Regions from separate parts of the Streptomyces sp. NPDC048521 genome, predicted to be linked through region 1. Evidence: riboswitches for the same ligand, from Rfam matches in the RefSeq annotation. Region 1 holds a riboswitch; each other region holds the start of a gene.
The links. A riboswitch is a leader RNA that binds a small molecule or an ion and turns the genes downstream of it on or off. The one in region 1 is predicted to bind cyclic di-AMP.
Positions count from the first base shown of each region.

Region 2: another riboswitch for cyclic di-AMP. It lies ahead of ACGFRF_RS12915 (transglycosylase family protein); the one in region 1 lies ahead of ACGFRF_RS35835 (peptidoglycan DD-metalloendopeptidase family protein).
Region 3: another riboswitch for cyclic di-AMP. It lies ahead of ACGFRF_RS13300 (C40 family peptidase); the one in region 1 lies ahead of ACGFRF_RS35835 (peptidoglycan DD-metalloendopeptidase family protein).
Region 4: another riboswitch for cyclic di-AMP. It lies ahead of ACGFRF_RS23840 (transglycosylase SLT domain-containing protein); the one in region 1 lies ahead of ACGFRF_RS35835 (peptidoglycan DD-metalloendopeptidase family protein).

Region 1 covers NZ_JBICWR010000022.1:117,746-125,129, reverse strand. Annotated here, with positions in the region: gene ACGFRF_RS35860 (aspartate aminotransferase family protein) at 1-628, shown strand, start outside; gene ACGFRF_RS35855 (helix-turn-helix domain-containing protein) at 871-1,497, shown strand; gene ACGFRF_RS35850 (DUF6126 family protein) at 1,494-1,616, shown strand; gene ACGFRF_RS35845 (tyrosine-protein phosphatase) at 1,789-2,586, opposite strand; gene ACGFRF_RS35840 (alpha-galactosidase) at 2,758-4,830, shown strand; cyclic di-AMP (ydaO/yuaA leader) riboswitch at 5,133-5,295, shown strand; gene ACGFRF_RS35835 (peptidoglycan DD-metalloendopeptidase family protein) at 5,300-6,220, shown strand; gene ACGFRF_RS35830 (SGNH/GDSL hydrolase family protein) at 6,479-7,264, shown strand.
Region 2 covers NZ_JBICWR010000004.1:430,687-438,070, reverse strand. Annotated here, with positions in the region: gene ACGFRF_RS12935 (exopolyphosphatase) at 398-1,339, opposite strand; gene ACGFRF_RS12930 (DUF501 domain-containing protein) at 1,336-1,878, opposite strand; gene ACGFRF_RS12925 (septum formation initiator family protein) at 1,927-2,397, opposite strand; gene eno (phosphopyruvate hydratase) at 2,584-3,870, opposite strand; gene ACGFRF_RS12915 (transglycosylase family protein) at 4,209-4,919, opposite strand; cyclic di-AMP (ydaO/yuaA leader) riboswitch at 4,924-5,096, opposite strand; gene ACGFRF_RS12910 (transglycosylase family protein) at 5,279-6,337, opposite strand; gene ACGFRF_RS12905 (cytochrome P450) at 6,481-7,384, opposite strand, start outside.
Region 3 covers NZ_JBICWR010000004.1:514,669-522,052, forward strand. Annotated here, with positions in the region: gene ACGFRF_RS13290 (hypothetical protein) at 1-382, opposite strand, end outside; gene ACGFRF_RS13295 (hypothetical protein) at 450-587, opposite strand; gene ACGFRF_RS13300 (C40 family peptidase) at 800-1,810, opposite strand; cyclic di-AMP (ydaO/yuaA leader) riboswitch at 1,818-1,989, opposite strand; gene pcrA (DNA helicase PcrA) at 2,277-4,766, shown strand; gene ACGFRF_RS13310 (peptidoglycan DD-metalloendopeptidase family protein) at 4,799-6,298, opposite strand; gene ACGFRF_RS13315 (esterase/lipase family protein) at 6,641-7,384, opposite strand, start outside.
Region 4 covers NZ_JBICWR010000010.1:191,973-199,356, reverse strand. Annotated here, with positions in the region: gene ACGFRF_RS23850 (FAD-dependent oxidoreductase) at 1-385, shown strand, start outside; gene ACGFRF_RS23845 (HAD family hydrolase) at 511-1,323, shown strand; gene ACGFRF_RS23840 (transglycosylase SLT domain-containing protein) at 1,445-1,930, opposite strand; cyclic di-AMP (ydaO/yuaA leader) riboswitch at 1,934-2,114, opposite strand; gene ACGFRF_RS23835 (polyprenyl synthetase family protein) at 2,738-3,748, shown strand; gene ACGFRF_RS23830 (outer membrane lipoprotein carrier protein LolA) at 3,977-5,173, shown strand; gene ACGFRF_RS23825 (ABC transporter ATP-binding protein) at 5,208-6,191, shown strand; gene ACGFRF_RS23820 (ABC transporter permease) at 6,178-7,062, shown strand; gene ACGFRF_RS23815 (flavodoxin family protein) at 7,084-7,384, opposite strand, start outside.

The sequences.
Region 1 (7,384 bases):
CGAGGACGGGGTCGAACCGGACCTGGTGTGCGTGGCCAAGGCCCTCTCCGGCGGCTATGTCCCGGTCGGCGCCACCCTCGGCAAGGAGTGGATCTTCAAGAAGGTCTACTCGTCCATGGACCGCGTCCTGGTCCACTCGGCGAGCTTCGGTTCCAACGCCCCGGCGATGGCGTGCGGCCTCGCCGTACTGTCGGTCATGGAGAACGAGCAGATCGTCGCCGGCGTGCGCACGACCGGCGAGCTGCTGAAGTCCCGGCTGACCGCGCTGGTCGACAAGTACGAGCTGCTGGCCGAGGTGCGCGGCCGGGGCCTGATGATCGGCATCGAGTTCGGCAGGCCGTCCTCGCTGAAGCTGCGCGGCCGCTGGACCATGCTCCAGGCGGCACGCAAGGGACTGTTCGCGCAGATGGTCGTCGTACCGCTGCTGCAGCGGCACCGGATCCTCACGCAGGTCTCCGGGGACCACCTGGAGGTGATCAAGCTCATTCCGCCGCTGGTCATCGACGAGGCCGATGTGGACCGGTTCGTGGACGCCTTCGCCGCCGTGATGGACGACGCGCACAGCGGCGGCGGCCTGATGTGGGACTTCGGCAAGACCCTGATCAAGCAGGCGGTGGCCCACCGCTGATCGCGAATCGGGCTTTCGTTCCCCGCCCCGCACCGGCACGGGCTCGGTGCGGGGCGGGGGTGTTCAGAGGGCGAACGGCAGGACGAGGACGAAGGGATACGCCAGTCCGAGCGCGCCGACGCCCATGAGGCCGAGGACGACGGCGAGCCCGCCGGCGATGAGCACGGCACGGCGGACCCAGGGCCTCTTGCCTCTCGGGCAATAAATTTGTCGCTCAGGCAAGACTGGGGCTCAATGGAGGCATGAACGCCTCAGACGCCGCGTCACCGGCGGCGGGTCACGGCGACGACCTGCCCGCCGTCGCGCCGCAACTGCGCGCACTGCGCCGGCGTGCCGGCCTCACCCTGGAGGCCGCGGCCCGCACCGCCGGGCTCTCGCCGGCCCACCTCTCCCGCCTGGAGACCGGACACCGCCAGCCCTCGCTGCCGATGCTCCTCGCACTCGCCCGCGTCTACGGTACGACCGTCTCCGAACTGCTCGGCGAGACGGTCGCCGACCGGGACGCGATCGTACGGGCCGCCGACATGGAGGCGACCCGGGCGGGCGGCTGGACGTACGTCCAGGCCGGGGCGCACGGCCGTGCCATGCAGGCCCTGCGTGTGCGCGTCCCGTACGGCTCGCAGGGCGACATCGTGCGTGTCCACCCGGGCGAGGAATGGCTCTACCTCCTCAAGGGACGCCTGCGGCTGCGCCTCGGCGACACCGCACACCTGCTCGCGCCCGGCGACAGCGCGCACTTCGATTCGCTCACCCCGCACCGCCTCGCCGCTGAGGACCACGGCGGCGTGGAACTGCTGTTCGTCCACACCCTGCTGCAAAGCCCCACGGCCACACTGTGCCTGGGCCCGCTGACCGGAGAGCTGCCATGAGCGACTTCGAGGAGAAGTTCCCCCGTTCCCTGTGGATCCGGCTGATCATCTACATCGCCCTCGGCCATGTCCTGGCCGGGTTCCTCTACCTGCTGTTCGCGGTCGGCGCCAAGGGCTGACCGGGCGAGGACGCCGGACGCGGCCCGGGTGCTCAACGTCCTGTACGAGCACGGGCAGGGTCCGTCCGGCACGACGTACGACGACTACCACCGGCCCCGCTCGGCCGACCGGGGCAGACCTCGACTTCGACAACCCGCACCCAAGGGCCGGCCGGTGAGGGTGGGGGAGCGCTCAGTCCAGCAGGCGCTCGCGGAGCCGCTCGCGGGTCCCGGGGCTGAGGGCGAGGCCCTGCTCCAGGTAGGTGTCGGTCCCGCCCCAGGTCTCCTCGATGCTCCGGAAGGCCGCCTCCAGGTACTCGGCGCGGGCGTCGAAGAGCGGGCTGAGCAGCTCCATCACCTCGGGCGTGTACGCGGTGTCCGGGCTGCCGCTGCGCCGGACCTTGTACCGGCGGTGCTTGGCGTTGGACTCCAGGTAGTCCGCGACGATCGCCTCGCGTTCCACGCCCACGGCGAGGAGGGTGACGGCTATGGAGATGCCCGCGCGGTCCTTGCCGGCCGCGCAGTGCATCAGGGCGGGCACGTTGTCATCGGCGAGCGCGTGCAGCACCCGGGAGTGCTCGGCGGTGCGTTCCTTGACGATCGTCCGGTACGAGGCGACCATCCTGGCCGCCGCCTTGCCGTCGTCCAGGATCGCGCGCAACTGCTCGAGGTCGCCCTCGCGGACCATCTTCCAGAACTCGGCGCCGTCCGCCGGGTCGCTCAGCGGCAGGTTCACGTTCCGCACGCCGGGCAGCTCGACGTCCGGGCCCTCCAGCTTCTGGTCGGCGGCGTTGCGGAAGTCGAAGATCGTGTGCAGGCCCAGGGAGGAGAGGAAGGCCGCGTCCTCCTCGGTCGCGTGCGCCAGGTGCCCGCTGCGGAACAGCACACCCTGCCGCACCCGCCGTCCGTCCACGGTGGGCAGTCCGCCCACGTCACGGAAATTGCGCACACCGGCCAGCTCCGGCTCGGTCGACGGGACCTGCTGCGTCACGGGGGCTCCTCCCGGTCGGCCCCGCCGGCGCGGCTCGTCGACGGGCGCTCCGTCGACCATACGACATTGCTTACCTAGGGCAATGAGTTGTCCACAGGCATTGTCACCAGGGGCTTCGCGGCCTAATGATGTTCGCACTTGAGCGGATCTGTTGACACCTGTGAGGTCTCGATGGTGGACATCGCCGAAAACGGTCGTACCTGGCTCCTGTCTGGGCCCACCAGCAGTTATGCCCTGCATCTCACCGAGGCCGACGAACTGCTCCACCTGCACTGGGGCCCGCGGATCGCGCTCGCGGACGCCGAGGCGCTGGCGATGAGCCCCCTGCCCGGCTACTGGCCCTTCGAGTCCCCGCTCGACGGCCGCGAGGAGTACCCCGTCGAGGGCGGCCCCCGCTTCGTCCGCCCCGCCCTGTCCGTGCGCACGGACGACCGCCGCGGCACGGAGTGGACTTTCGAGGCGTACGACACCGAGGGCGACGAGCTGCGGCTGCGCTTCGCCGACGGCGGACTGGTGATCACCCTGCACTACCGGATGCGCGGGGACGTCGTGGAGCGCTGGGTGACCGTGGAGAACGGCGGGCACGCGCGCGTGGAACTGCTACGGGCCGACGCCGCCACCTGGACCCTGCCCGACCGCGACGGCTGGCGGCTGTCCCAGCTGCACGGCCGCTGGGCCGCCGAGTCCCGGCTCACCACCGCCCCCCTCACCTACGGTGAGAAGGTCATCGGCAGCCGCCGCGGCCACACCGGCCACCAGCATCTGCCCTGGGTGGCACTCGACACCGACGCCACAGAGGAGCGCGGCGAGGTCTACGGCTGCGCGCTCGGCTGGTCCGGCTCCTGGCGCATCGCCGTCGCCCAGCTCCCGGACGCGCGCGTGCAGATCACCGGCGGGGCCGGATACGACGACTCGGGCCTGCTGCTCCTGCAGCCGGGGGAGTCGTACACCACCCCCGTCTTCGCGGGGCTGTGGAGCGACGGCGGCTTCGGGGGCGCGAGCCGCACCTGGCACGCCTACCAGCATGCGTACGTCATCCCGGACGCGGAGCAGGACCGGCCCGTCCTCTTCAACTCCTGGGAGGCGACCACCTTCGACATCTCCGAGGAGCAGCAGACCGCCCTCGCCCGCCGCGCCGCCGAGATCGGCGTCGAGCTGTTCGTGGTGGACGACGGCTGGTTCGGCGCCCGCACCAGCGACCGCGCCGGGCTCGGCGACTGGACCCCCAACCCCGACCGCTTCCCGCACGGCCTCAAGCCCCTCGCCGACCGGGTGCACGGCCTCGGCATGCGGTTCGGCATCTGGGTCGAACCCGAGATGGTCAACCCGGACAGCGACCTCTACCGCGCCCACCCCGACTGGGTCCAGTACCAATCGGGGCGAAAGCGGACGGAACTGCGCAATCAGCTCGTTCTCAACCTCGCCCGCGAGGACGTCCAGGAGTACCTGTGGGAGCAGCTGGACGCCCTGCTCTCCAGCGCCCCGATCGACTACGTCAAGTGGGACTTCAACCGCTGCTTCACCGACGCCGGCTGGCCCGGTGAGCCGTACCCGCAGCGCCTGTGGGTCGACCACGTCCGGGCCCTGTACGCCCTGCTGGACCGGCTGCGCGCGGCGCACCCCCAGGTCGCCTTCGAATCCTGCTCGGGCGGTGGCGGCCGGATCGACCTCGGGGTGATGAGCCGCACCGACCAGGTGTGGACCTCCGACAACACCGACCCGCTGGACCGGCTCGCCATCCAGCACGGCTTCACCCAGATCCACCCCGCGCGGGTCATGGCCGCCTGGGTCACCGACAGCCCGAACACCCAGCTCAACGGCCGGGTCAGTTCGCTGCGTTTCCGCTTCGTCAGCGCCATGGCCGGTGTCCTGGGGGTCGGCGGCGACCTCACGCGGTGGAGCGCGGAGGAGTTGGCGGAGGCGCGGCGATGGGTGGAGCTGTACAAGGAGATCCGCCCGGTCGTCCAGCGCGGCGAGCTGTACCGGCTGCGGCCCCCCGCGGGCGGTCTGAGCGCCGTCCAGTACGTCCTCGGCGACGAGGCGGTGGTCCTCGCCTGGCTGCAGGCGCAGAGCTACGGCGAGCCGGTGCCCGCGGTACGGCTGCGCGGACTCGACCCGACAGCATCGTATGAATGCCGCGAAACGGGCGAAACGTATCGAGGGGCCGTCCTGCTGCACCACGGGTTGCGCACCGGACTGAAGGGCGACCTGGATGCAATGGTTTGCCGTTTGCGCCGCATCTGAGCCTTCTATCCGAATTGGCGTCTTCGTTCCAACTGGCCGCGGAACAAGGACCTATGGCGGGACGGCGCGTGAGGAGCGTCATATCGGTGACCGAGCGTCGTCCGTCATGTCCACGTAATTCTCCTGCGGAAAAGGGGAATTGCGGAGTGCGCGCGGCAGGAATTCACGGTGGGTGACCGCGTATTTCCGTCTTCGATCTTCGGAAATGCGAACCGCGGGAACCCGCCGCTTGTTTCGGTGCGGCTCGCTCGCTTACGTTCACCACCCATCCGGACGGAACGCCGAATCCTGCCGCCGCCCGGAGTCCCCACACACTTGACCCGCATACGGCAGGAGCGGGGGACCCACCAGGTACGACTGCCTGTCCGGTCTCCGCGACAGGCTAGGGGTGAAGTCGCGCACCGCGCGGCCGGGCAGCTCCAGCCCGAACCCGACAGCTGACCTCGCAGGCGTCGGAGAGGAATGCGCCATGCCCGCGAAGGGTAAGCACCGACGTCCCAAGACCCCGCGTTTTTCCCGCTCCATCGCCGTCGCCGGAACCGGTGGCGCCGCGCTGGCCCTCCCGCTCATCGGGGCCACCGGAGCGCACGCCGCCACCCCGGCGCCATCCGTGGCCGGAAAGGCCGTGCAGGCCCTGCCGGCCACGGTGAAGAAGGCCGCCACGCAGCCGGAGTCGACGGTGCGCACCTACACGGTGAAGTCCGGCGACTGCCTCGCGGCGATCGCGGACCAGCAGCACGTCAGCGGCGGCTGGCACCAGCTCTACGAGGACAACCGGCAGGCCATCGGTGCCGACCCGGCGCTGATCCACCCGGGCCTCGAGCTCACGCTCGGCAAGAAGGCCGCGCAGACCGGCACCGAGCCTGCCGCCCCGCAGCGCTCCGCGGTCACGACGCAGTCCTCGGCCGCCTCGAAGCCCACCCAGGCGCAGGCGGCCCCGGCCGAGTGGTCCGGCTCCACCGCGTCGACCACCACCGCCACCGGCTTCACCCTCCCGGTGGCCGGCGCGACCGTCGGCACCGGCTACCACGTGGCCGGCAGCATGTGGTCCAGCGGCTACCACACCGGCGTCGACTTCGTCGTCCCGACCGGCACCTCCCTCAAGGCCGTCGGCGCGGGCACGGTCGTCTCGGCGGGCTGGGGCGGTGCCTACGGCAACCAGGTCGTCATCAAGCTCGACGACGGCTACTACGCCCAGTACGCCCACCTCTCGCAGCTCTCCGTCTCGGCCGGCCAGACCGTGACCGCGGGCCGGCAGATCGGCCTGTCCGGCGCCACCGGCAACGTGACCGGCCCGCACCTGCACTTCGAGATCCGCACCACGCCCAACTACGGCTCCGACATCGACCCGCTCGGCTACCTCCGCCAGCACGGCGTCCCCGTCGGCTGAGCAACCGCCTCGCCCGAAGCCCCCTGCCTGACACGCCTCCGAAGGCCGGACCCACGATCCCCGGGTCCGGCCTTCGGTGTGTCCGCATGACGATCACACCTCAACGTGCCCGACCGCATGCCTATTCCTGGCTTGGCAAACTATTTAAGGGTGTCTCATCTCACCGTTCGTCAACCCCCGCCTACGGTCGCGTAAGTCACATCCGAAGGTGAATCATGGTCCGACGTGGCAGACGATTCGAAGAATGACAACAGATCAGTGATCGGGTCGTACGTGGCGGTGGGGGACAGCTTCACCGAGGGCGTCGGCGACCCCGGTCCCGACGGGGCGTTCGTGGGCTGGGCGGACCGGTTCGCGGTACTCCTCGCCGACCGGCGTCCCGAGGGCGACTTCCAGTACACCAACCTCGCCGTGCGCGGGAAGCTGCTGGACCAGATCGTGGCGGACCAACTCCCGAAGGCCGTCGAACTGGCCCCGGACCTCGTCTCCTTCTGTGCGGGCGGCAACGACATCATCCGCCCCGGCACCGATCCGGACGAGGTGGCCGAGCGGTTCGAGCGTGCCGTGGCCAGGTTGACCGAGGTCGCGGGCACGGTGATGGTGACGACCGGCTTCGACACCCGGGGCGTGCCCGTGCTCAAGCACCTGCGCGGCAAGATCGCCACGTACAACGGGCACGTCCGCGCCATCGCCGACCGGTACGGCTGCCCCGTGCTGGACCTGTGGTCCCTCAAGTCCGTGCAGGACCGCCGGGCCTGGGACAACGACCGGCTCCACCTCTCGCCCGAGGGGCACACGCGCGTGGCGCTGCGCGCCGGACAGGTCCTCGGGCTCGAGATCCCGGCCGACCCGGAGCAGCCGTGGCCGCCGCTGCCGCCCCGGGGCACCCTTGAGGTCCGCCGCGACGACGTCCAGTGGGCCCGCGAGTACCTCGTCCCGTGGATCGGCCGACGGCTGCGTGGCGAGTCGTCCGGTGACCATGTGACGGCGAAGGGCACCCTGTCGCCGGACGACATCAAGATGCGCATCGCCTCCGTGGCCTGACGCCCCGCCCCTGCCCCGGACCGCCCAAACCGCGGCCCGGGGCACGGCCACATCCGCCCCCCCGAGCCACAGGCCGTGTCCGACCGGCGTTCCGTCACTCGGAGCCGGGGCCGTGTCCGG
Region 2 (7,384 bases), on a different contig from region 1:
AAACTCCGCGACCCGCGTGACGCAGGTCATGCGGGCGAGGGGGAACCGGTAGCCGGTTCACCCCGTTGTCAATGCCGCGTGAGCTGCCTCTCCGGGCCGTTCGGCCCCTTGTGAGGCACCCCCGTCCGGGCCCCTGAGGCACCCTTCGGAAGCACCCGCGCGCCGCCCTCGGATTCACGCCCGGAGGGCCGTCGGGGCCCCTGACGGCCCCGTGAGGGCCATTCGACCCCCCGCCACGACCCAATTCCTTGTGAAGAACTTCACGAACTTTTCCGACGGCGTGTCATCGGAGCCCCCGGATGGGCCGCTCACACGTTATCCGAGCTGCTCACCGGAGGCTACCGACCAGTAGGAAGGAGGCCGGAAACGACCCCTGAGACGTCGGTGCGGAAGGCGGTCAGGCCACCGACCACGCGATGCCGTCGAGGATGTCGTGCTCGCTCACCACGACCTCCTCGGCGCCGATCCGCTCCATGATCGCGAGCAGGACGAGGGCGCCTGCGCCGATGACGTCGACCCGGCCCGGGTGCATGGACGGCACCGCGGCGCGCTCGGCGTGCGTGGAACGCAGCAGCCACTCGGTGATCTCGCGGACCCGGTCGCGGGAGATGCGCGAGTGGTGGATCCGCGCGGAGTCGTACTCGGGCAGCTCCTGGGCGATCGCGGACACGGTGGTGACCGAACCGGCGAGGCCGACCAGGGTGTGCGCCTCGCGCAGCGGGACCGTCTGCTCGGCGAGGTCCAGGGCGGCCTCGATGTCGGCCCTCATGGCGGCGATCTGCTCCTCGGTGGGCGGGTCGCTCACCTCGCCGTCGTGCACCAGGTGCCGTTCCGTCATCCGTACACAGCCGACGTCCACGGAGCGCGCCGCCCGTACGTGGTCCTCGCCGACGACGAACTCGGTGGAACCGCCGCCGATGTCCACGACCAGGTAGGGCTTGGCGAGGTCGTCACGGCCCTTGAGTTCCTCGGTCGCCCCCGTGAAGGAGAACTCGGCCTCGCGGTCACCGGTGATGACCTCCGGCTCGACGCCGAGGATGTCGAGCACGCCCCGCACGAAGTCGTCCCGGTTCTCGGCGTCCCGGGAGGCGGAGGTGGCGACGAAGCGGAGCTTGTCGGCGCCGTGCTCCTTGATGATCTCGGCGTACTCGCGGCAGGCCGCGAAGGTCCGCTCCAGCGCCTCGGGGGCGAGCCGGCCGGTGCGGTCGACACCCTGGCCGAGCCGGACGATCGTCATCCGCCGGTCCAGCTCGACGAGTTCACCCGTCTCCGGGTTCGCGTCCGCGACCAGCAGACGGATGGAGTTCGTACCGCAGTCGACAGCGGCGACACGGGTCACTGCTCGCCCTCCTCGGTGTCGTCCGACGCAACCGTCACGCACGGGCCCTTGCTCCACCACTGCGGCAGCATCGCGATCGCCTCGTCGCCGAGCGGGTTCACACCCGGGCCGGCGGCCAGCGAGTGGGCCACCAGGACGTGCAGGCACTTCACCCGGTCCGGCATGCCGCCCGCGCTCGGGAAGCCCTCCAGGACCTCGATCTCGTCCCGGCGCCGGATGTAGTCCTCGTGCGCGGCCCGGTAGGCGGCGGCCAGTTCCGGGTCGGTCTGCAGCCGCTCCGTCATCTCCTTCATGACGCCGTTCGCCTCCAGCGTGCCGATCGCCGAGGCGGCGCGCGGGCACGTCAGGTAGTACGTCGTCGGGAAGGGCGTGCCGTCGGGCAGCCGGGGTGCCGTCTCCACGACATCGGGCTGCCCGCACGGGCAGCGGTGCGCGATGGCCCGCAGGCCCCGCGGCGGACGGCCGAGCTGCTGCTTGAAGGCCTCGACGTCCGCGTCGGTGGGCTCGGTGCGCGGAGTGGGCGGCGGAGGCGTTTGCATGACTGCTTTCCGGGTGGCTTTCTGTCGGTCACCGGCCCGCAGGCCGGCTCACTGGTCGGAGGCGTCGGACTTGTCGACCCCGTCCCAGACGTTCGCGTACCAGGGCCGGTGGGCGGCCCCGGAGTCGGCACGGGACTGCTTGGCCGCGCCCGGGTCGATGACGACGTACCCGGTCTCGCCGGGCATCACATAGTGCAGCCGACGCCGGATCTGCTGCTCGGCGTAGGCGTCGTCCTGCCAGCGCGCCTTGAGGTCCCGCAGCTGTTCGACGCGTCGGCGGGCCTGCTCCTGCTGCCGCTGGAGGTCGGCGATCTCGGCGCGCTGGGAGACGTACTGCCGCATGGGATAGGCGAGCGCGATGATCATCGTGCACAGCACCAGCGCGAGCAGCGCCGCGCGGCCGGTGAGCCGGGAGCGGCGGGCCTGCCGCTTGGTCTGGGAGCGGTAGACCCGGGCCGCCGTCTGCTCGCCGAGCAGCCGCAGCCTGGTCGCGGTGGAGAACCGGTCACGACCGGTCACGACATCTCACCTCGCAGCATTGCTCCGGTCACCTGCGCGTCGTCCGGAGGGCCGGGGGGTGCCCCGGGACAGCACAGCACGGCCATCTTCCCGCCTCCCGTTCACACGCGCGTACGTCCCCGGACACGGTACGGGACCGGGTACGGGGACGTACGTACGACTGGCTAGGACTTGGCCCGGGTTGGCTCAGCCCTTGAAGCGCGGGAAGGCGCTGCGGCCGGCGTACACCGCGGCGTCGTCGAGGATCTCCTCGATGCGCAGCAGCTGGTTGTACTTGGCGACGCGCTCGGAGCGGGCCGGGGCGCCGGTCTTGATCTGGCCGCAGTTGGTGGCGACGGCCAGGTCGGCGATGGTGACGTCCTCGGTCTCGCCGGAGCGGTGGGACATCATGCACTTGAAGCCGTTGCGCTGGGCCAGCTCCACGGCGTCCAGGGTCTCGGTCAGCGAGCCGATCTGGTTGACCTTGACCAGCAGGGCGTTGGCGGCGCCCTCCTCGATGCCGCGGGCGAGACGCTCGGGGTTGGTGACGAACAGGTCGTCGCCGACGAGCTGGACCTTGTCGCCGAGCTTGTCGGTGATGACCTTCCAGCCGGCCCAGTCGTCCTCGAACAGCGGGTCCTCGATGGAGACGAGCGGGTAGGCCGCCACCAGCTCCTCGTAGTACTCCGTCATCTCGGCGGCGGAGCGCTCCTTGCCCTCGAAGAGGTACTTGCCGTCCTTGTAGAACTCGGAGGCGGCCACGTCGAGCGCGAGGGCGATCTGCTCGCCGGGGGCGTAGCCGGCTTCCTTGACGGCCTCGAGGATGAGGTCGAGGGCCTCGCGGTTGGAGCCGAGGTTCGGCGCGAAGCCGCCCTCGTCGCCGAGGCCGGTGGACAGGCCCTTGCTCTTCAGGACCTTCTTCAGCGTGTGGTAGACCTCGGTGCCCCAGCGCAGCGCCTCGGAGAACGACTCCGCGCCGATCGGGGCGATCATGAACTCCTGGATGTCCACGTTGGAGTCGGCGTGCGAGCCGCCGTTCAGGATGTTCATCATCGGCACCGGCAGCAGGTGCGCGTTCGGGCCGCCCAGGTAGCGGAAGAGCGGCAGGTCGGACGCCTCGGAGGCGGCGTGGGCGACGGCCAGGGAGACGCCGAGGATGGCGTTGGCGCCGAGGGAGCCCTTGTTGTCGGTGGCGTCCAGGTCGAACATCGCCTGGTCGATCAGGCGCTGCTCGGTGGCGTCGTAGCCGACCAGCTCCGGGCCGATCTGCTCGATGACGGCGAGGACGGCCTTCTCGACGCCCTTGCCCTGGTAGCGGTTGGGGTCACCGTCGCGCAGCTCGATGGCCTCGAAGGCGCCGGTGGAGGCGCCGGACGGGACGGCGGCACGACCCGTGCTGCCGTCGTCGAGGCCGACCTCGACCTCGACCGTGGGGTTGCCTCGGGAGTCCAGGATTTCCCGGGCTACGACGACGTCGATGGACGGCACGAGCATCTCCTTCTTGGATGTGACGCTGGAAGTGCGGGGCTGGCTGCCTTACGGCTGTGCCTTGCGACTAGAGCCTAACCGTCCGCGGGGCGTCGGCCAGCGACCGACCGTCCCGTGGACAGGGAGGGACACGCAGACGGTACCCATTGTTCACCCGCGGAACAAAGGGGCGTGCGGATGAGGTCCCGCCGAACAGCCGGGAAACGACAGAACCCCGCCCCGGTGCGTACGGGGGAACACGCACCGGGGCGGGGAGCCCGTGGGGACGGGGGGTGGCCCTCACGAGGCCTTTCGTGTGCGGGCCGGGGAGGTGAGGGCGCTGTGGTTCGCGTGGGCGCCAGGCGTCACTTGAGGTGCAGCTGCTGGCCCGGGAAGATGAGGTCGGCGTCCTCGACGATGTCCTTGTTCAGCTGGAACAGCTTTTCCCAGCCGCCCTTGACGCCCTGCTTCTCGGCGATGGAGCTGAGGGTGTCGCCGGTGGCGACCTTGTACTCGCCGTCGCCCTTCTTGACCTTCTTGCCGGTCGGGGTGGTGACGGTCTTGCTCGCGGACGCGGCCGGACGCTCGGCGGAGCGCGAGGCGGCCGGACGCTCGGCGGAGCGGGAGGCGGCCTGCTGGTCGGTGGAGCGGGTGGTGGTGCTGCCGCTCGACGAGGGGGTCGTCGGGGCGGAGCCGTTGTAGGGGGTGCTCGACAGGCCCGTGCCGCAGACCGGCCAGGCGCCCTTGCCCTGGGCGGCGAGGACCTTCTCGGCGACGGCGATCTGCTGCGCCTTGGAGGCCTTGTCGGCGGTGCCGGCGTACTGCGTGCCGCCGTACGCGGCCCAGGTGGAGGCGGAGAACTGCAGACCGCCGTAGTAGCCGTTGCCGGTGTTGATGGACCAGTTGCCGCCGGACTCGCACTGGGCGACCGCGTCCCACTGGGAGGCGGTGGCGGCGGAGGCGTTGCCGGCCGCCATCAGCGGGGCGGCGACGGCGGCGCCGGTGACACCGGCGAGAGCGATGGCGCGGGTGGCCTTGGACGGACGACGGTGCTTGCCCTTGCCGGAAAACAGCATGGATCGATCCCCTCACCGACGCCTGCGAGGTGAGCTGTCGGGTTCGGGCCGGTTGAGTTGCCCGGCCGCACTCCCGCTTGCGCGAGGTGCGGCTCCACCCCTAGCCGGTGCCAGCTCAACTGCTGGTTCCGGCGCTTACCTTGGGTCCCCCGCTCCTGCCTACGGCGCTTGACGCGACGACTGTTCCCGGGCAACCGCTGGCAGGATTCGGCGTTGCGGCTGCCGGGGCTCGTGGTGACGAGCGGTCCCGACCGTAGACAGGCGATCGGCGCAATTTCAAAGACGATCAGGGCTTCTGAGACTCATCCCACACTTTCGCCAAATCGGACATCAGCCGCGAATCGGGGCGCCAACTCCCGCTACTCGCCGCCCGTTTCGGCACCGACGTCCAGGGTCTGACCGGCGGTGATGCTGCTCGGGTCGGCGCCGATGGCCTTCTTGTTCTGGGCGTAGAGCGCGCGCCATCCGCCGTCGACCTCAAGGGAGTCGGCGATGGAGGCGAGCGAGTCGCCCTCGCGCACGGTGTAGGTGCCCGATTCACGGGAGGCGTGGCGGCCGGACGACGCGGCGTTCTGACCGTTTGTCACGCCTTCGTCCGCACTGTCCCCCCGGTGGCGTCCGCCGCCGGTGAGGGCGCCGGTGTCGACCAGGCTCCAGGAACCGGCGCTCTGCTGGGGATTGTCCTGGTTGGGCACGCTAGGGGTAACGGTGGGCGCGCTGCCGCTTCCCTGCGGGTTTCCGGTGTCGGGCGAGGCGGACTTGTCGGACTTGGGGGCTTTGGTTCCGGTGGAGCCGGCGTCCGCACCGGGGTCCGTGGTGGCGTCCGCGCCCTTGCTCGCACCGGAGGACGGCGTACCGGCCGAACCGGTGGAGGAGCCCGAGCCGGGATGAGAACCGGAGGGGGAGGGGGAACCGGGGCCGGAGGACGACGACGAATCCGGCAGACCGGACGAGTCGGAGTTGTCGGCCGATCCGGGCGAGTCGCTCGAACCGCCGGTGTCACCGGAGCCGCCGACCCCCGTGTCGACGTCCAGGGAGCCGGAGTTCGACGTCAGGCCCGACAGCAGGGCGCAGGTGGCCCACGGGGTGGTGCCCCGGTCGGCGAGGATCTTCTCGGCGACGGCGATCTGCTGCGAACGGCTGGCCTGGTCGGCGCTGTCGGCGTACTGACCGCCGCCGTACTCGTCCCAGTCGTCCTGCGAGATCTGCAGGCCGCCGTAGTACCCGTTGCCGGTGTTCGCGCTCCAGGAACCGCCGCTCTCGCACTCGGCCACCTTGTCCCACGTGGTGCCGTCGGCCGCGTTGGCGCTCGCGGCGCCGAGCAGGGGGATGGCGATGGCCGAGCCGGTCACTCCGGCCGCGACGAGGAGGGCCGGAGCCTGACGGGGGCGACGGTGACGACCGTTCCCGGAGAGCATGCGGAAGCCTTTCGTGCGACAGCAGGACCGGCGCGGCGGATGGAGCCTGTCGCCGCGCTGATGGGTGAACGTATCGGCAGACGATCACTTGTCACAAGTTCATGCCGCGCAGATCACGTGAAGATCACAGAGTTGAGCGCCTGTCATGTTTGCGGTTTCACGACCCCGTCGGGTACCGGAGTGAACTCCACGGGCAGGGTGCGCAGGCCGCGCATGATGAGTCCGCCGCGCCGGCGCAGCTCCGCCGGGTCCACGGCGAGCCGCAGGTCGGGCAGGCGGGTGAGCAGGGTGGCGAGCGCGGTCTGTCCCTCCAGCCGGGCGAGCGGCGCGCCGAGGCAGTAGTGGATGCCGTGGCCGTAGCCGAGGTGCTGGTTGTCGCGGCGGGCGAGGTCCAGCACGTCCGGGTCGGCGAACCGCTCCGGGTCCCGGTCGGCGGCGGCGAGCACGACGAGCACCGGGTCGCCCGGCGTGATGTCCTGCCCGCCGATGGTGAGCGGTTCGGTGGCGAACCGCCAGGTGGCCAGCTCCACCGGCCCGTCGAAACGGAGCAGTTCCTCCACGCCGGTCGCCAGCAGGCCCGTGTCCCCCCTCGCCAGGGACTCCTGCAGCCGGTGGCGCTGCTCGGGGTGGGTGAGCAGGGCGTAGGTGCCGTTGCCGATGAGGTTGACGGTCGTCTCGAAGCCGGCGAACAGCAGGATGAAGGCCATGGCGGCGGCCTCGTTCTCGGTGAGGTGTTCACCGTGGTCGGAGGCGCGGATGAGGGCGGAGATGAGGTCCTCGCCGGGCGTGGGCTCGGCGGGCAGTGCCTCGCGCTTCTTGTGGATCAGTTCGGCCAGGTAGCCGCGCATCTTCTTCACCGACCGGGCTACCCCGCCCCGGGGCCCTCCGCCGTGCCGGATCATCATGCCCGCCCAGTCGCGGAAGTCGTCCTGGTCCTCGCGGGGGACGCCGAGCATGTCGCAGATGGCGTAGATGGGCAGCGGGAAGGCGAACTCGTGGATGAGGTCGGCGGAGCCTCCTCGCGCGAACCGGTCGATGAGGTGGTCG
Region 3 (7,384 bases), on a different contig from region 1:
CGTTCCACAGGTCCAGGCGCCCACTGCCGGCGGCGAGCAGCTTCGCCCCGGCCAGCGCCGAGATGGCGAGCGTCCCGCCGGCGATCCAGTGGTCCCCGGCGCCCTCCACCACCTGCCGCGGGTCGAAACGGGCCAGGGCGAGGCCGTAGAGCACCAGGCCCAGCCAGAACAGCGCCAGCGCGGTGTGCGCGAGCCACGCCGTCCCCTCGGCCGCGCCCAGCGTGGCACCCAGCACCGCGAGCCCCTGTGTGGCCACACAACACAGGAAAACCGCTCCCGGCATGCGCCGCTTCCAGCGCCGTACGACGAGGACCAGCAGCGCCGGCCAGAGCAGCGCCGCGAGCGCCAGCAGGATCTCCGCCAGGGTCTGCCGGCCCAGCACCGAGACCGGGTGCCCAGCACGGCCGTGGCGGCGACGGCGGTCAGCGCCCCCGGACTCTGCGCCTCGGTCATCCATCGCTGCCGTTCGCCGAGCAGTCGCAGGACGAAGTCGGCGGCCAGGCGACGCCGGTCATCGCCAGCGCCACCCGGGAGGCCGTCTCGTCACCGGCCAGGTGCAGGCCCACCGACAGGATGCCGGTCGCCATCACGGCGACCCCGGCCGCGGGGGGCCGCCTCGCCCATCACGCGCGCAGACCTGAGATGCCGGGCATGCGCCCGATGCCAAGCAGCCGCGCGCACCCGTCCGGGCAGGGCACGCGCGCGTAGAGCGCAAAAACGCCGGTACGCGTGCGTGCACCGAAAGAACGCCGGTACGCGTGGGAGGGGCCCGACACCGTGGGGGCCGGGAGGGCAACGGTCAGGCCGGCCGCACCACGCTGTGGATGACCGATGCGCCACCGCGGTCGACGGCCTCCTCGCGGACGTACGCGCCGGGCTCCGGGGCGTGGATCATCATCCCGTCGCCCGTGCAGAGGCCGACATGACTGCTGTCGTCGTGGAAGAAGACCAGGTCACCGGCGCGCGCGTCGGAGAGGGGGACCGGGGTGCCCGTGGCGGCCTGGGCCTGGGCGGTACGCGGGAGGGTGACGCCGGCGGCCTTCCACGCGGCCCGGGTGAGGCCGGCGCAGTCGTAGGAGCCGGGTCCGCTGGCACCGCTCACGTACGGCTTGCCGATCTGGGCCCGGGCGAAGGCGATCGCCTTCTCGGCCTGTGTGGTCTGCCGCCATCCCCGGGGTCCGTACGCCCGCGGTCCGGGCTCCTCCAGGTGCCGCGGGCCGGCCGCGGTAGGGCGCGCGCCCTCCTGGGCGGTGAGCCGGGACAGCAGCTCGCGCGTGGTGGCGAGCTTGTGCTGGACGGCGGCCTTCGCGGCCTTCACGTCGTAGTGCGCGGCGGCCGGCGTCTGCGGGCTGCTGGTGGCCTTGCCCCGCTCGGCCGTGGGCTTGCCCCGCTCGGTGGTGTCCTTCACGCGCGAGGCCAGCCGGTTCATCACCCTGTTCTGGGCGAAGTGGTCCTGCGGAAACTCCGCGAGGAGAGAGGCAGCCGTGTCGGGGGCGGCCGCGAACGGGATCAGCCCCTCCCGGGCCTTGGCGCGCCGGCCCGCGCGCCGGGCGCCCTCCTGACGCGGGTCCTCGGCATGCGCCCGCTGCCTGGCCGCCGGTTCCTCCTCCGACGTCGCGTCGGCCCGGCGGTAGAACTCGTCGATCTTCTTCTCGACCTCCTCCACGCTCGGCCTGCCGTCGTCGGCGGGGGCGGCCTCGGCCGTCTGGGAGAGGACGGCCACGGAGGTGAAGGCGGCGGTGGCGAGGGCGGGGCCGTGCAGGCCCGGTCCACGGGTGCCGCCGGGGCGCGGCTTGCGGTGCGACGCCAAGGGAGGCGACTCCTTCCAACGTGCCGCCTACCGGGTTAGCTGTCGGGTTCGGGCGGATGCTTCGGAAGGGTTGCCCTACGGCGTCGTCCCGGGCGGGAGTCGGCCGATTCACCCCAGGATCGGTGGGTCCCCGGCTCCGGGCACCGTGGGGGGCGCGCCGGACTCGGCGGAGGCCGCGCGGCCCGGCGACGTTCGCCGGAGAGGGGTCGTGCGGCCTGACGGCAACTTAGCCAACTGGTGTGTCTCCTGTGAAGGTTGGTGTGCGGTTTGTCCGATACATTTCCGTGACCTGGGGCAGGTTTCACACCGGCGTGAACAGGCGCTTCCGCAGCGTGAGGGGCTGATGGGCGCGGATGGGGCGGAGATCGACTCGCCGGGATGCGTCCGGTGGCGGGGGCTCCGCCGGGGGGCCGTGTTCCGGGGACGGGGACCGGTTGTCGGTGGGGCGCCCTAGACTCGTAGAGCGATGAGCAGCCTCTTTGACGACAGCTTCCTGGCGGACCTCCAGCACCCTCGCGGGCGTGAGGAGGAGCCTCCGCCACCGCCCGAGGACGATCACGCTCCGGAGTCGCTTCCGGACGATCTGTTCGGCGGGAAGTTCGACGTGCCGCCGGACCGGGACGCCTACTATCGCGACGGCGCTCCCCGCCCGGCGATCGACGCGGCGGCCCTCCTGGAGGGGCTGAACGAGAACCAGCGCGCCGCGGTCGTGCACGCCGGCTCCCCGCTGCTCATCGTCGCCGGCGCCGGCTCCGGCAAGACGCGCGTGCTCACCCACCGCATCGCCCACCTGCTCGCCGAGCGGAACGTCCACCCGGGCCAGATCCTCGCGATCACCTTCACCAACAAGGCCGCGGGCGAGATGAAGGAGCGCGTCGAGCAGCTCGTCGGCCCGCGCGCGAACGCGATGTGGGTGATGACCTTCCACAGCGCGTGTGTGCGGATCCTGCGCCGCGAGTCGAAGAAGCTCGGCTTCACCTCCTCCTTCTCGATCTACGACGCCGCCGACAGCAAGCGCCTGATGGCCCTGGTCTGCCGCGACCTGGACCTCGACCCCAAGCGCTTCCCGCCCAAGTCCTTCAGCGCCAAGATCAGCAACCTGAAGAACGAGCTGATCGACGAGGAGGACTTCGCCGCCCAGGCCACCGACGGCTTCGAGAAGACCCTCGCCCAGGCCTACGCGCTGTACCAGTCGCGGCTGCGCGAGGCGAACGCGCTCGACTTCGACGACCTGATCATGACGACGGTCAACCTGCTGCGCGCCTTCCCGGACGTCGCCGAGCACTACCGCCGCCGCTTCCGGCACGTCCTGGTCGACGAGTACCAGGACACCAACCACGCCCAGTACGCGCTGGTGCGCGAGCTGGTGGGCACGGGCGAACGCGCCGCCGAGGACGTCGACACCCCGCCCAGCGAGTACGACCTCCCGCCCGCCGAACTCTGCGTCGTGGGCGACGCGGACCAGTCGATCTACGCCTTCCGGGGTGCGACGATCCGCAACATCCTCCAGTTCGAGGAGGACTACCCGAACGCGACGACGATCCTGCTGGAGCAGAACTACCGCTCCACGCAGACCATCCTGTCCGCCGCCAACGCGGTCATCGAGCGCAACGAATCCCGCCGCCCGAAGAACCTGTGGACCAACGCCGGCCAGGGCGCGCGGATCACCGGCTACGTCGCCGACACCGAGCACGACGAGGCCCAGTTCGTCGCCGACGAGATAGACCGTCTCACCGACGCGGGCGAGGCGAAGGCCGGGGACGTCGCCGTCTTCTACCGCACCAATGCCCAGTCCCGTGTCTTCGAAGAGGTCTTCATCCGCGTCGGCCTGCCCTACAAGGTCGTCGGCGGCGTGCGCTTCTACGAGCGCAAGGAGGTCCGGGACGTCCTCGCCTACCTGCGTGTCCTCGCCAACCCCGAGGACTCGGTACCGCTGCGGCGGATCCTCAACGTGCCCAAGCGGGGCATCGGTGAGCGTGCGGAGGCGATGATCGACGCCCTCTCCCAGCGCGAGAAGATCAGCTTCCCGCAGGCGCTCAAGCGCGTCGACGAGGCGTACGGCATGGCCGCGCGCTCCACCAACGCGGTCAGGCGGTTCAACGCGTTGATGGAGGAGCTGCGCACGATCGTCGAGTCCGGCGCGGGTCCGGCGACCGTCCTGGAAGCGGTGCTCGAACGCACCGGCTATCTGGCCGAGTTGCAGGCGTCGACCGACCCGCAGGACGAGACCCGTATCGAGAACCTCCAGGAACTCGCCGCCGTGGCCCTGGAGTTCGAGCAGGAACGCGGCGAGGGCGAGCAGGGGACGCTCGCCGACTTCCTCGAACAGGTCGCCCTGGTCGCCGACTCCGACCAGATCCCCGACGAGGAGGACGGCGACGGCGTCATCACCCTGATGACCCTGCACACGGCCAAGGGCCTGGAGTTCCCGGTCGTGTTCCTGACCGGCATGGAGGACGGCGTCTTCCCGCACATGCGCGCCCTCGGCCAGACCAAGGAGCTGGAGGAGGAGCGGCGCCTGGCGTACGTCGGCATCACACGGGCGCGGGAGCGGCTCTACCTGACGCGGTCGGCGATGCGCAGCGCCTGGGGCCAGCCGTCGTACAACCCGCCCTCCCGCTTCCTGGAGGAGATCCCGGCCGCCCACGTGCAGTGGAAGCGAATGGGCGCGACGGCGCCGGTGTCCTCCGGTCCGGCCTCGGGGATCGCGGCCTCGCTGTCCTCGACCCGCTCGCGCTCCTCGGCGTCGGGCGCCTCCGGGTTCGCCACCCGGCGCACCGCGGAGAAGCCGGTGGTCGCGCTGGCCGTCGGGGACCGGGTCACCCACGACCAGTTCGGGCTCGGCACGGTCGTCGGGGTGAAGGGCACGGGCGCGAACGCGGAGGCGACGATCGACTTCGGCGACACCAAGCCGAAGCGGCTGCTGTTGCGGTACGCGCCGGTGGAGAAGCTGTAGAAGCGGGGGCCTGGGGACGAAGCCCCCGGGTCCTACGTCGGATCGAGTCCGTGACTACGGAGCCACGGCAGCGGGTCTATGGCCGCTCCGGCCGCCGGCCGTACCTCGAAGTGCAGGTGCGGGCCGGTGGAGTTGCCGGAGTTGCCCGAGTAGGCGATCGGCTCACCGGCCTTGACGGTCGTACCGGAGGCCACGCGGTAGCTGGACAGGTGGCAGTACCAGGTCTCCGTGCCGTCCTTCGCCGTCACGATCATCATGTTGCCGTAGGCGCTGTTCCACTTGGTGGTGACGGTGCCGTCGGTGGCGGCCATCACCGTGGTGCCGTAGGAGACGGGGAAGTCGATGCCGGTGTGCACCGACATCCAGTTCACGCCCGCCTGGCCGTAGTAGGCGCTGAGCCCCCGCTGCTCGACCGGCAGCGCGAACTTGGGGCGCAGCCGCTCCTTGAGCGCGGCCTCCGCCGCGGCCTTCTTCTTCTCCAGCTCCTGCTGCACCTTGAGGTCGATCCGCTCCTGGGTGCGGCTGGCGCGGTCGGCGAAGTCGTCGGCCCCGGCGGAGAGGGTCTTGAGCTGGGTGTCCAGTTTGCTGTTGGCGACCGACGGCTGCACCGCGTGCGCGTCCGCGGCGGAGGCGGTGGTGTCGTTGGAGTCGTCGGTCAGGGCGCCGACCGAGGCCGCGGCGATCCCGGCGACCCCCATCACACAGGCCGAGGGCACGGCGACGGTCAGCAGCGCGGAACGCTTGGCGGGCGTACGACGTCGGGAACGCGTCGCGCCGCGCGAGCCCGCGCGGGTCGCCGGGGCCGGCGTGACCTCTTCCTGCTCGTCCAGCAGCTGCACCGCGGGCAGTTCACCGGTGGCGGCCGGCTCTGCCTCGTCGCCGTGCTGTTCCTCGAAGGCGGCGTCCTCGTACGGCACGTGCTCGAAGGGCGCGGTCGCGTGCGCGTCGCCGACCTGCTCGAAGGTGGCGGTGGCCTGCTGGTCGAACGGTTCACCAACCTGCTCGGGCCCCGTCGGCACGGCCTGGCCGGCCACATTCCACTGCGTGGCGTCGTACGCGCCCGTGTCGAACGTCTGGGTGCCCCACTCCCACTGCTGGGTGGGGTCGGCGCCGACGGACTGGTCGGGCTGGAGCCAGGCGCTCGCGTCCCACTGACCGCTCACGTCGTTCCCGGTGGCCTGCGCGGGAACCGTCCACGCGGTGGTGTCGTACCCACCGGAGTCGTAGGCGGCGTGCTGCTGCGCCGCGTACGGGTCGTGGTGCAGCGTCTGGGCGGTGCCGGTCTGCCACTGCGTGGAGTCGTAGCCGCCGGTGCTCTGCTCGCTGCCCGGGAAGCTGCCGAAGAGGGGGTCGTGGGCGAAGGCCATGGTGCCGGTGGAAGCGCCCGTAAAACCGGTGGCTTCGTAGTCGCCGTACGTGGTGAGGTCGTCGTAGGAGACTTCCGGTGTGCCGTACGGCGCGTAGTGCGGGGTGGAGGCGTCGGAAGCCGGGGCCGGGGTAGTCGTGATCCCCGACGGGTGACGGTCGTTCACCAACTTCTCTTTCGCCTCGACAACAGGGGCTGCCAGAGCAGTGCGGCGACTGTACCCGGCGGTACGCGGGCGCGACAATCTTCGGCCTGTTTCGTGTGGACGGGAAACGGGCATTCGGCCGTGTTTCGGGGGACGCCGGGCGCGAGTTTGGCCTTGTGTTCGAAGAGTGTTCGATATTGGGTGACAATGAGTCACCTACGCGCAGGCTGTGCCGCGCCTTTTCTCCACCCGTCCGGCCCGCGTGTCCGCCCTCCGGTCCGCTTCTCCGCCCCTTCGGCCCCCTTGTCGGCCCCTTCGGCCTGCCCGGCCGGTGGGGTGGCCCGCACGGCCGGGCCGCGGCCGCTAGGCCACCGTCAGGCCGTCGGCCAGCCGCTCCCCCGGCTGTGCGGTGTCGAGGGCCTCGCGTATCCCGGTCGCGACGGCGGGGTGCACGGGCAGGGCGAGATGCCCGATGCCGCTCACCCGGACGTTCTGCGCGTCGAGGTCGGGGTGCTCCAGGCGGGCCGTCTCCAGCGGGACCATCACGGAGTCCAGGTCGCTCCAGAAGCTGACGAACCGCGTACGGCAGCCGGGCGCGGGCCGGGCCAGCTCCTCGATCACCTCCGAACCGGGCCGCATCTGGCGCACGATCGGATGCGCGTTGGCCAGCGGTGCCACCCGGGTCCCGGAGTGCGGGGTGCCGAGGGTGACGAGCGTGCGCACCCGCAGGTCACCGCCGAGACACTGCACGTAGTAACGGGCGATGAGCCCGCCGAGGCTGTGCCCCACGATGTCGACCCGCGTGCTTCCGGTGCGCTCGCAGATCTCCTCGACGTGTCGGCCGAGCAGCTCGGCGGCGGCGCGGATGTCACAGGTCAGCGGAGAGTAGTTGAGCGATTCCACCCGCTGCCTGCCGTGCTGGGCGAGGCTGCGGCGCAGCAGCAGGAACACCGAGCGGTTGTCGATGAAACCGTGCAGCAGCACGACCGGCGGGCCGGGCCGCACCGGCAGCTGAACGGTGCCGGCGGCGGCCGACGCGTTCGTCTCGGGCAGGGCGGCCGCGCGGCGTTCCTGGGTGAGGCCCGTCGGATACAGCAGGAGATGACC
Region 4 (7,384 bases), on a different contig from region 1:
GCTGCGCGAGCGCTTCGAGAGCGGTGTGCAGGTCCAGGAGATCGAGCGGCTCATGGGCGCCGAGGCCCCGGACGGCAGTCCCGTCCTCACCGTCCGCTCCCTGGACGGCCGGACCGAGCGGCTCACCGCCGACCACGTCATCGCCGCCACCGGCTACCGCGTCGACATCGCCGCGATGGACTTCCTCGGCCATGAGCTGCGCACCCGGCTCGCGGTGAGCCGGGGCACCCCGAAGCTCGGCCCCGGCTACGTCTCCTCCGTACCCGGCCTGTACTTCACCGGACTCCCGGCGGCGTCCTCGTACGGCCCGGTGATGCGCTTCGTCTGCGGCACGGAGTTCGCCTCTCCACGCCTGACGAAACACCTGGCCGCGGCCCACGGCTGAGGTCCGTGAAGGGGAGAGGCACCACGCCATCCAGGAACCCACGGGCGCCACTTGTGGCCGAACAGCCCGCAAGTGTGGGGAAAGAGCGGTGAGTCGGCGGGACGCGGTGTCCGTATTCTCTGATCATGGCACCCACCCCCGCATATGCACTGATCGCCACCGACCTGGACGGGACGCTGCTGCGCGGCGACGACACCGTCTCCGACCGGTCGCTCGCCGCGCTCGCACGGGTCGCGCGGGCGGGCGCCCGGCATCTGGTGGTGACGGGCCGCCCGGCCCCACGGGTGCGGCCGCTGCTGGCGAACCTGGGCTGCACGGGGCTCGCGGTGTGCGGACAGGGTGCTCAGGTCTACGACGCCGCCGCCGACCGCCTGCTGTGGTCGGTCCGGCTGGACCCGGAGCTGGCCGAGACCGCGCTCGGCAAGATCGAGGCCGAGGTGGGACAGGTCTACGCTGCCGTCGACCAGGACGGGGTGGACGGGCTCACGCTCATCGAACCCGGGTATCTGATGCCGCACCCGACCCTGCCCGCGGTACGGGTCGGCCGGCGCGACGACCTGTGGAGCGAGCCCATCAGCAAGGTGCTGCTGCGCCACGCCACCCTGTGCGACGACGAGTTGGCGGCCGTCGCACGCGCGGCGGTGGGCTCGCTGGCGACCGTCACCATGTCGGGTCCGGGGACCGTGGAACTGCAGCCGTGCGGGGTGACCAAGGCGACCGGGCTGGCGCTGGCCGCCGAGCGGCTCGGGATCGGTCCTGAACAGGCCCTGGCCTTCGGGGACATGCCCAACGACATCCCGATGTTCGACTGGGCCGGTCGCGGGGTCGCCATGGCCGACGCGCACCCCGAGCTCAAGGCGGTGGCCGACGAGATCACCTTGTCGAACGAGGACGACGGCGTCGCCGTCGTCCTCGAAAGACTCTTCCCGGCCGACTGACCGGCACTTCAGTACGGCGCCGTCGGCCGGAGGCCGCTGCGCGCCGGTCCGTCAGGTGCCGGTGCGCACCGGCCCGCCGTACGTCGAGGCGCCGTGCGTCGGGTGCCGGTTCCGCCGTGGATCAGTACGCGCCGAACACGTTGTCGATGGACCCGTACCGCGCGGCCGCGTAGTTGCAGGCGGCGGTGATGTTGGCGACCGGGTCGTAGATGTTGAACGACGTTCCGGCCACGTGGTAGGCGTTGAACGTGGGGTCGATGACCTGGAGCAGGCCCTTGGACGGGATGCCCTTGGCCGCGTTGGAGTCCCAGAGGTTGATGGCCATCGGGTTGCCCGACGACTCCCGGATGATGTTGCGGTAGATGCCGTTGTAGGTGCCGGGGATCTTCTTCTCGGCCATGATCGCGAGCGACTCGCGGATCCAGCCGTCGAGGTTGTTCGGGTACCCGGCGGGGGTGGTGGCCGCGGTGGTCGTGGTGTCGGCCGCGGAGGCGGTGGTCGCGCCGATGAGCGGGAGCGCGAGGACGGCGGCACCGGTGCCGACGGCGGCGAGGGCGCGGACGAGGCGGTTGTTCCGGGGACGGCGGTACTGAACGGCAGCAGGCATGGGGAAGTTCCTCTCCGGCGCCTGCGAGGTGAGCTGTCGGGTTCGGGCGGGGAGGTGCCCGGCCGTGCCCGGGAAAGGCACGGCTTCACCCCTAGCCGTTCCGGTGCGGCATGTGCCGTCCGGTCCAGCGGCTTACCTGGGTCCCCCGCTCCTGCCGTACGAATGAGTTCGTCGATGGGTTACGCGGGCGGCGGCAGGATTCGGCGTCCGCCCGACGGCCCGGAACGTATGCGAGAGCACATGTCGGGAACAAGTACTGGATTCATACAACGCACTATTTGACCTTGATCTATGCCGTATGAGGTACTTGATCCTTTGCGGTTGCCAACTCTCAACTGGCCGACGGGGCAAGGGAGAACGGGTGCCGTGGCGAGCCTGATGGGTCGTGAGGGCGCGTGACCCAATTCACGAAATAGCAAAGTGCAGCAAATCAGACATGGGGGATTCGGGTGGTGCGCGCTCGGGGTCGGGCAACGGTGGAACCCGCAATGCGGCACCCGTCGTTCTCCTGGAGGACGCGGCGTGCGCGGAAGGAGGTGCCGGTCAGGAGGGTGGGCCGTCCGGGCGGATTCGGGCGTGGCCATGTGCCCGCCGCGACAAAGCGTGCAGGTTCCTGTTAAGTCGATAAATGTCCGTTCTTAATAGCCGATCAAAACCATACCGGTCATGATCCGATACCGCCCGGGCTGGACCGGTGGGCGCTATCGGTGATCGAAAGAGGACCGGATACGCTGACTCGAGTGATGGCAGCGACCTATCGACAAACCGTGTGACCGCCAGCAGACACCAGCAGACAGGAGACCCCTCGTGACCGTCGTCGGGCCGTTCGGGCTGAGCGTGCGGGACCAGGCTCTGGAAGCCGATGTCCAGGTCGGATTGGCGGCTGTCGAGGAAGGCTTGCTCGAGGCCACCAAGAGTGAGGTCCCGTTCATCACGGAGGCCGCGCAGCACCTCGTGCGGGCGGGCGGGAAGCGGTTCCGGCCGCTGCTCGTGATGCTCGCGGCACAGTTCGGCGACCCCTACGCGCCGGGCGTCGTGCCGTCGGCCGTGGTCGTGGAGCTGACCCACCTCGCCACGCTGTACCACGACGACGTCATGGACGAGGCGGCCGTGCGGCGCGGCGTGGACAGCGCCAACACGCGCTGGGGCAACTCCGTCGCGGTCCTCACCGGCGACTTCCTCTTCGCCCGTGCCTCCCAGATCCTCGCCGACCTCGGCCCCGAGGCGGTCCGGGTGCAGGCCCTCGCGTTCGAACGGCTGGTCACGGGCCAGATCCTGGAGACCGCCGGCCCCTCGGACGGCCGCGACCCGGTCGAGCACTACCTGGACGTGCTCGGCGGCAAGACGGGCTCCCTGGTGGCGGTCTCCTGCCGGTTCGGCGCCATGATGTCCGGCGCCGACGAGACGGTCGTCGACGTGCTCACCCAGTACGGCGAACGGCTCGGGGTCGCTTTCCAGCTCGCGGACGACGTCCTGGACATCGCCTCCGACTCCCGCGAGTCCGGCAAGACCCCGGGCACCGACCTGCGCGAGGGCATCCCGACGCTGCCCGTGCTCCGGCTGCGTGAGCGTGCCGCCCGGCTGGGGCTGCCCGAGGACCTCGCGCTGTGCGAGCTGCTGGACTCCGACCTCAGCGACGACGCCCGGCTCGCCGAGGCGCTGGCCGCGCTGCGCGCGCACCCCGCGCTGGAGCAGGCCCGCCGGGACACCGTCCGGTACGCGGAGGAGGCGCGGGGCGCGCTGGCGCCGCTGCCGGAGTGCGACGCCAAGGCGGCCCTGCTCGAGCTGTGCGACGCGGTGGTGCACCGCGCCGGCTAGCCGCCGTACGGCGGCGGTGCGACCCCTACGGGTCGGGGGAGCCGCAGGCCCTACGTGTCATACCGCAGGCGTAGACGGAGTTGCCTCCGAGGTCTGACGATTCCTCACGGCCGATTTGGTCAGATGGTAACCACGGAAATCACCACTCCTCACCGATTCGGGTGAGAATGGCGGCAAAGGTGGACCAGCGTGAGGACAGCCGCCGCCGACGACGGAGGTAAGGCACACATGGCACCGTACGAATCCGACGACGCAGTGGGCGCCGCGCGGGACGAGGACGCGCGCTCCGGCCGCCGCAAGGCCGCCCGGTATGTCGTCCCGGTCGCGGTGGTGGGGGTGGCGGCGGCCACGATCGGGCTGGTCCCGGCGCTCGCCGACTCCGGTGACCCCGACCTGCCCAAGATCACCGCACAGCAGCTCATCGAGAAGATCGCCAAGTCGGACGTGCAGCAGCTGTCCGGCACCGTGAAGATCAACACCGACCTGGGTCTGCCCGACCTCGGCGGCCTGGAGAGCAGCTTCGCCTCCGGGGCGGCGCAGGGCTCCGGCGACGGCTCCTCCGCCGACCCGCAGTCCAAGCTCACCGAGCTGGTCAGCGGCACGCACACCCTGCGCGTGGCGGCCGACGGCCCGGACCGGCAGAAGCTGTCCGTGCTGGAGCGGGGCGCCGAGTACAACCTCATCCACGACGGCAGGGACGTCTGGGGTTACGACAGCAAGAGCAACGAGGTCTACCACTCCACCGCGGCCGACTCCGGCAAGGACCGCAAGGCGCAGCCGCCGGCCACGCCCAAGGACTTCGCCGACGAGGCCCTGAAGGCGGTGGACGACACCACGTCCGTCACCGTCGACGGCACCGCGCAGGTCGCCGGCCGCGACGCCTACAAGCTGCTGATCAGGCCCAAGCAGTCCGGCACCACGGTCGGCGCGATCAGCATCGCCGTGGACGCGAAGACCGGGCTGCCGCTGAAGTTCACGCTGACCCCGAAGAGCGGTGGCGCCGCCGTGGTCGACGCCGGCTTCACCCAGGTCTCCTTCGCCAGGCCGGCCGCCTCCACCTTCGACTTCACCCCGCCCAAGGGCGCGAAGGTCACCGAGGAGAAGGACTCCGCGGCGCGGGAGCACGCCCCGAAGGCCGGCGAGGACTTCGGCAAGGGCCTGGACGGGGCCACGGTCCTCGGCAAGGGCTGGACGTCCGTCGTCACCTTCGACACCGGCGCCGGGGGCGGCCTGCCGACCGGTTCCCGGGGCGGAGACCTCGGCGGCTTCCTCGGCTCGCTCGGGGACAAGGTCTCCGGCAAGTTCGGCAAGGGCACGGTCTTCTCCACTCGCCTGGTCAACGCCCTGATCACCGACGACGGCACGATCTACGCCGGCGCGGTGACCAAGGACGCCCTGGTGAAGGCGGCGGACGCGGGGAAGTAACCCTTCCCGGGCACGACGAATCGAGGGGGAGCCGATGGACGCACCGTCCGCCACGCAGCGGGAGGAGCGCGACCCCGGGGACGCGTCGGCGAGCGTCATCGCCACGCGCGGCCTCACCAAGCGCTACCGCGGCGGGCAGCTCGCCGTCGACGGTCTCGACCTGACCGTCCCGGCGGGCAGCGTCTTCGGCTTCCTCGGCCCGAACGGCTCCGGCAAGACCACCACCATCCGCATGCTGATGGGGCTGATCGAGCCGACCGCGGGCACGGCCCGCGTGCTGGGCCGCCCCATGCCCCGGTCGGCCCGTGCCGTCCTCCCGCAGGTCGGCGCGCTGATCGAGGGGCCCGCGCTGTACGGCTTCCTCTCCGGCCGTGACAATCTGCTGCGCTACGACGCCGCCGACCCGGCCGCGGACCCCCGCACCCGGCGAGCCCGCGTCGCCGCCGCACTGGACCGGGTGGGACTCGCGGCGGCCGCGGGCAAGAAGGCGAAGGCGTACTCGCTCGGCATGAAGCAGCGCCTGGGCCTCGCCGCCGCTCTGCTCCAGCCGCGCAGGCTGCTCGTCCTGGACGAGCCGACCAACGGCCTCGACCCCCAGGGCATGCGCGAGATCCGCACCCTGATCAGGGAGCTGGCCGCCGACGGTACGACCGTCTTCCTCTCCTCGCACCTCCTCGACGAGATCGAGCAGGTGTGCACCCACGCGGCGGTCATGGCGCAGGGCAGGCTCGTCACCCAGGGCCCGGTGGCCGACCTGGCGGCCGGAGCGCGCGGCCGGCTGGTGGTGACCACCCCGGACGCGGCCGAGGCGGCCCGGGTGCTCAAGGAGCAGGGCGTCGGGGATGTCACCGCCGACGGCGACCGGGTCACCGGCGAGCCGCCGGTGCGGGATCTCGCCGAGGTGAACGCGGCCCTGGTCACTGCGGGTGTCCGGGTCCGGGGTCTCACGCTCGAACGGGCCTCGCTGGAGGACGCGTTCGTGGCACTGACGGGGGAGGGCTTCGATGTCGCGGGCTGAGGCGATCGCGGTGCCGGCCGGGCGCCGGCCGAGTCCCCTGTGGACCTTCGGGCTGCTGCGCAGCGAGCTCGTCACCACGCTCCGCCGCTGGCGCACGCTCGCCCTGCTCGGGGTGCTGGCCGCGGTGCCGGTGCTGGTCGGGATCGCGGTGAAGATCGAGACGCGGGGCGGCTCGGCGGTGGGCGGGGGTGGCGGCGAGGGCCCGGCGTTCATCACGCAGATCACCAACAACGGCCTGTTCCTGGTGTTCACGGCGCTGGCCGCGACCCTGCCGTTCTTCCTGCCGATGGCCGTAGGCGTCGTCGCGGGCGACGCGATCGCGGGTGAGGCGGGCGCGGGCACCCTGCGCTATCTGCTGGTCGCCCCGGCCGGGCGCACCCGCCTGCTGCTGACCAAGTACACGACCGTGATGGCGTTCTGCGTCCTGGCCACCCTGGTCGTGGCCGGCTCGGCGCTGGCCGTCGGCGCCCTGCTCTTCCCGCTCGGTGATCTGATGACGATCTCCGGCACCCGGATCAGCTTCACCGAGGGACTGGGGCGGGCCCTGCTGATCGCCCTGATCGTCGCCGCCTCACTGGTCGGCGTGGCGGCCCTCGGCCTGTTCGTGTCGACCCTCACCAACAGCGGCATCGCGGCGATGGCGACCACCGTCGGTCTGCTCATCACCGTTCAGATCCTCGACCAGATACCTCAGCTGCACGCGTTCCAGCCGTACTTCTTCTCGCACTACTGGCTGTCCTTCGCCGATCTGATGCGCGACCCCGTGTACTGGGACGACCTGGTGAAGAACCTCGGCCTCCAGGCCCTGTACGCGGCCGTGTTCGGTTCGGCCGCCTGGGCGCGTTTCACGGCGAAGGACATCAGCGCCTGAGCCCCCGGTACGTCGGTCCCCTCACCCTGACGCGGTCTCGTACGGGAAGCGGGCGAGGGGCGCGTCCTGCGCGAAGAACGTCTTCGCGCGCGCCAGCGCCTCGGTGTCGTTCCGTACGTCGCCGCGCTTGCTGCCGTTGCCCAGCAGAACGCCGCCGAAGCGCATCCCCAGGTAGGCGGCCGAGTTGTTGAGGGTGCCCGCATAGGGGTCGGCGACCGACGGCTCGTGGTCCGCGAGTGCGGCGATGCCCCAGAGCGTGCGGCCGGCCATCGTCGCCTTGAAGTCGAGGCCGGGGGTGCGCAGCCAGGCGGACCAGTGGTCC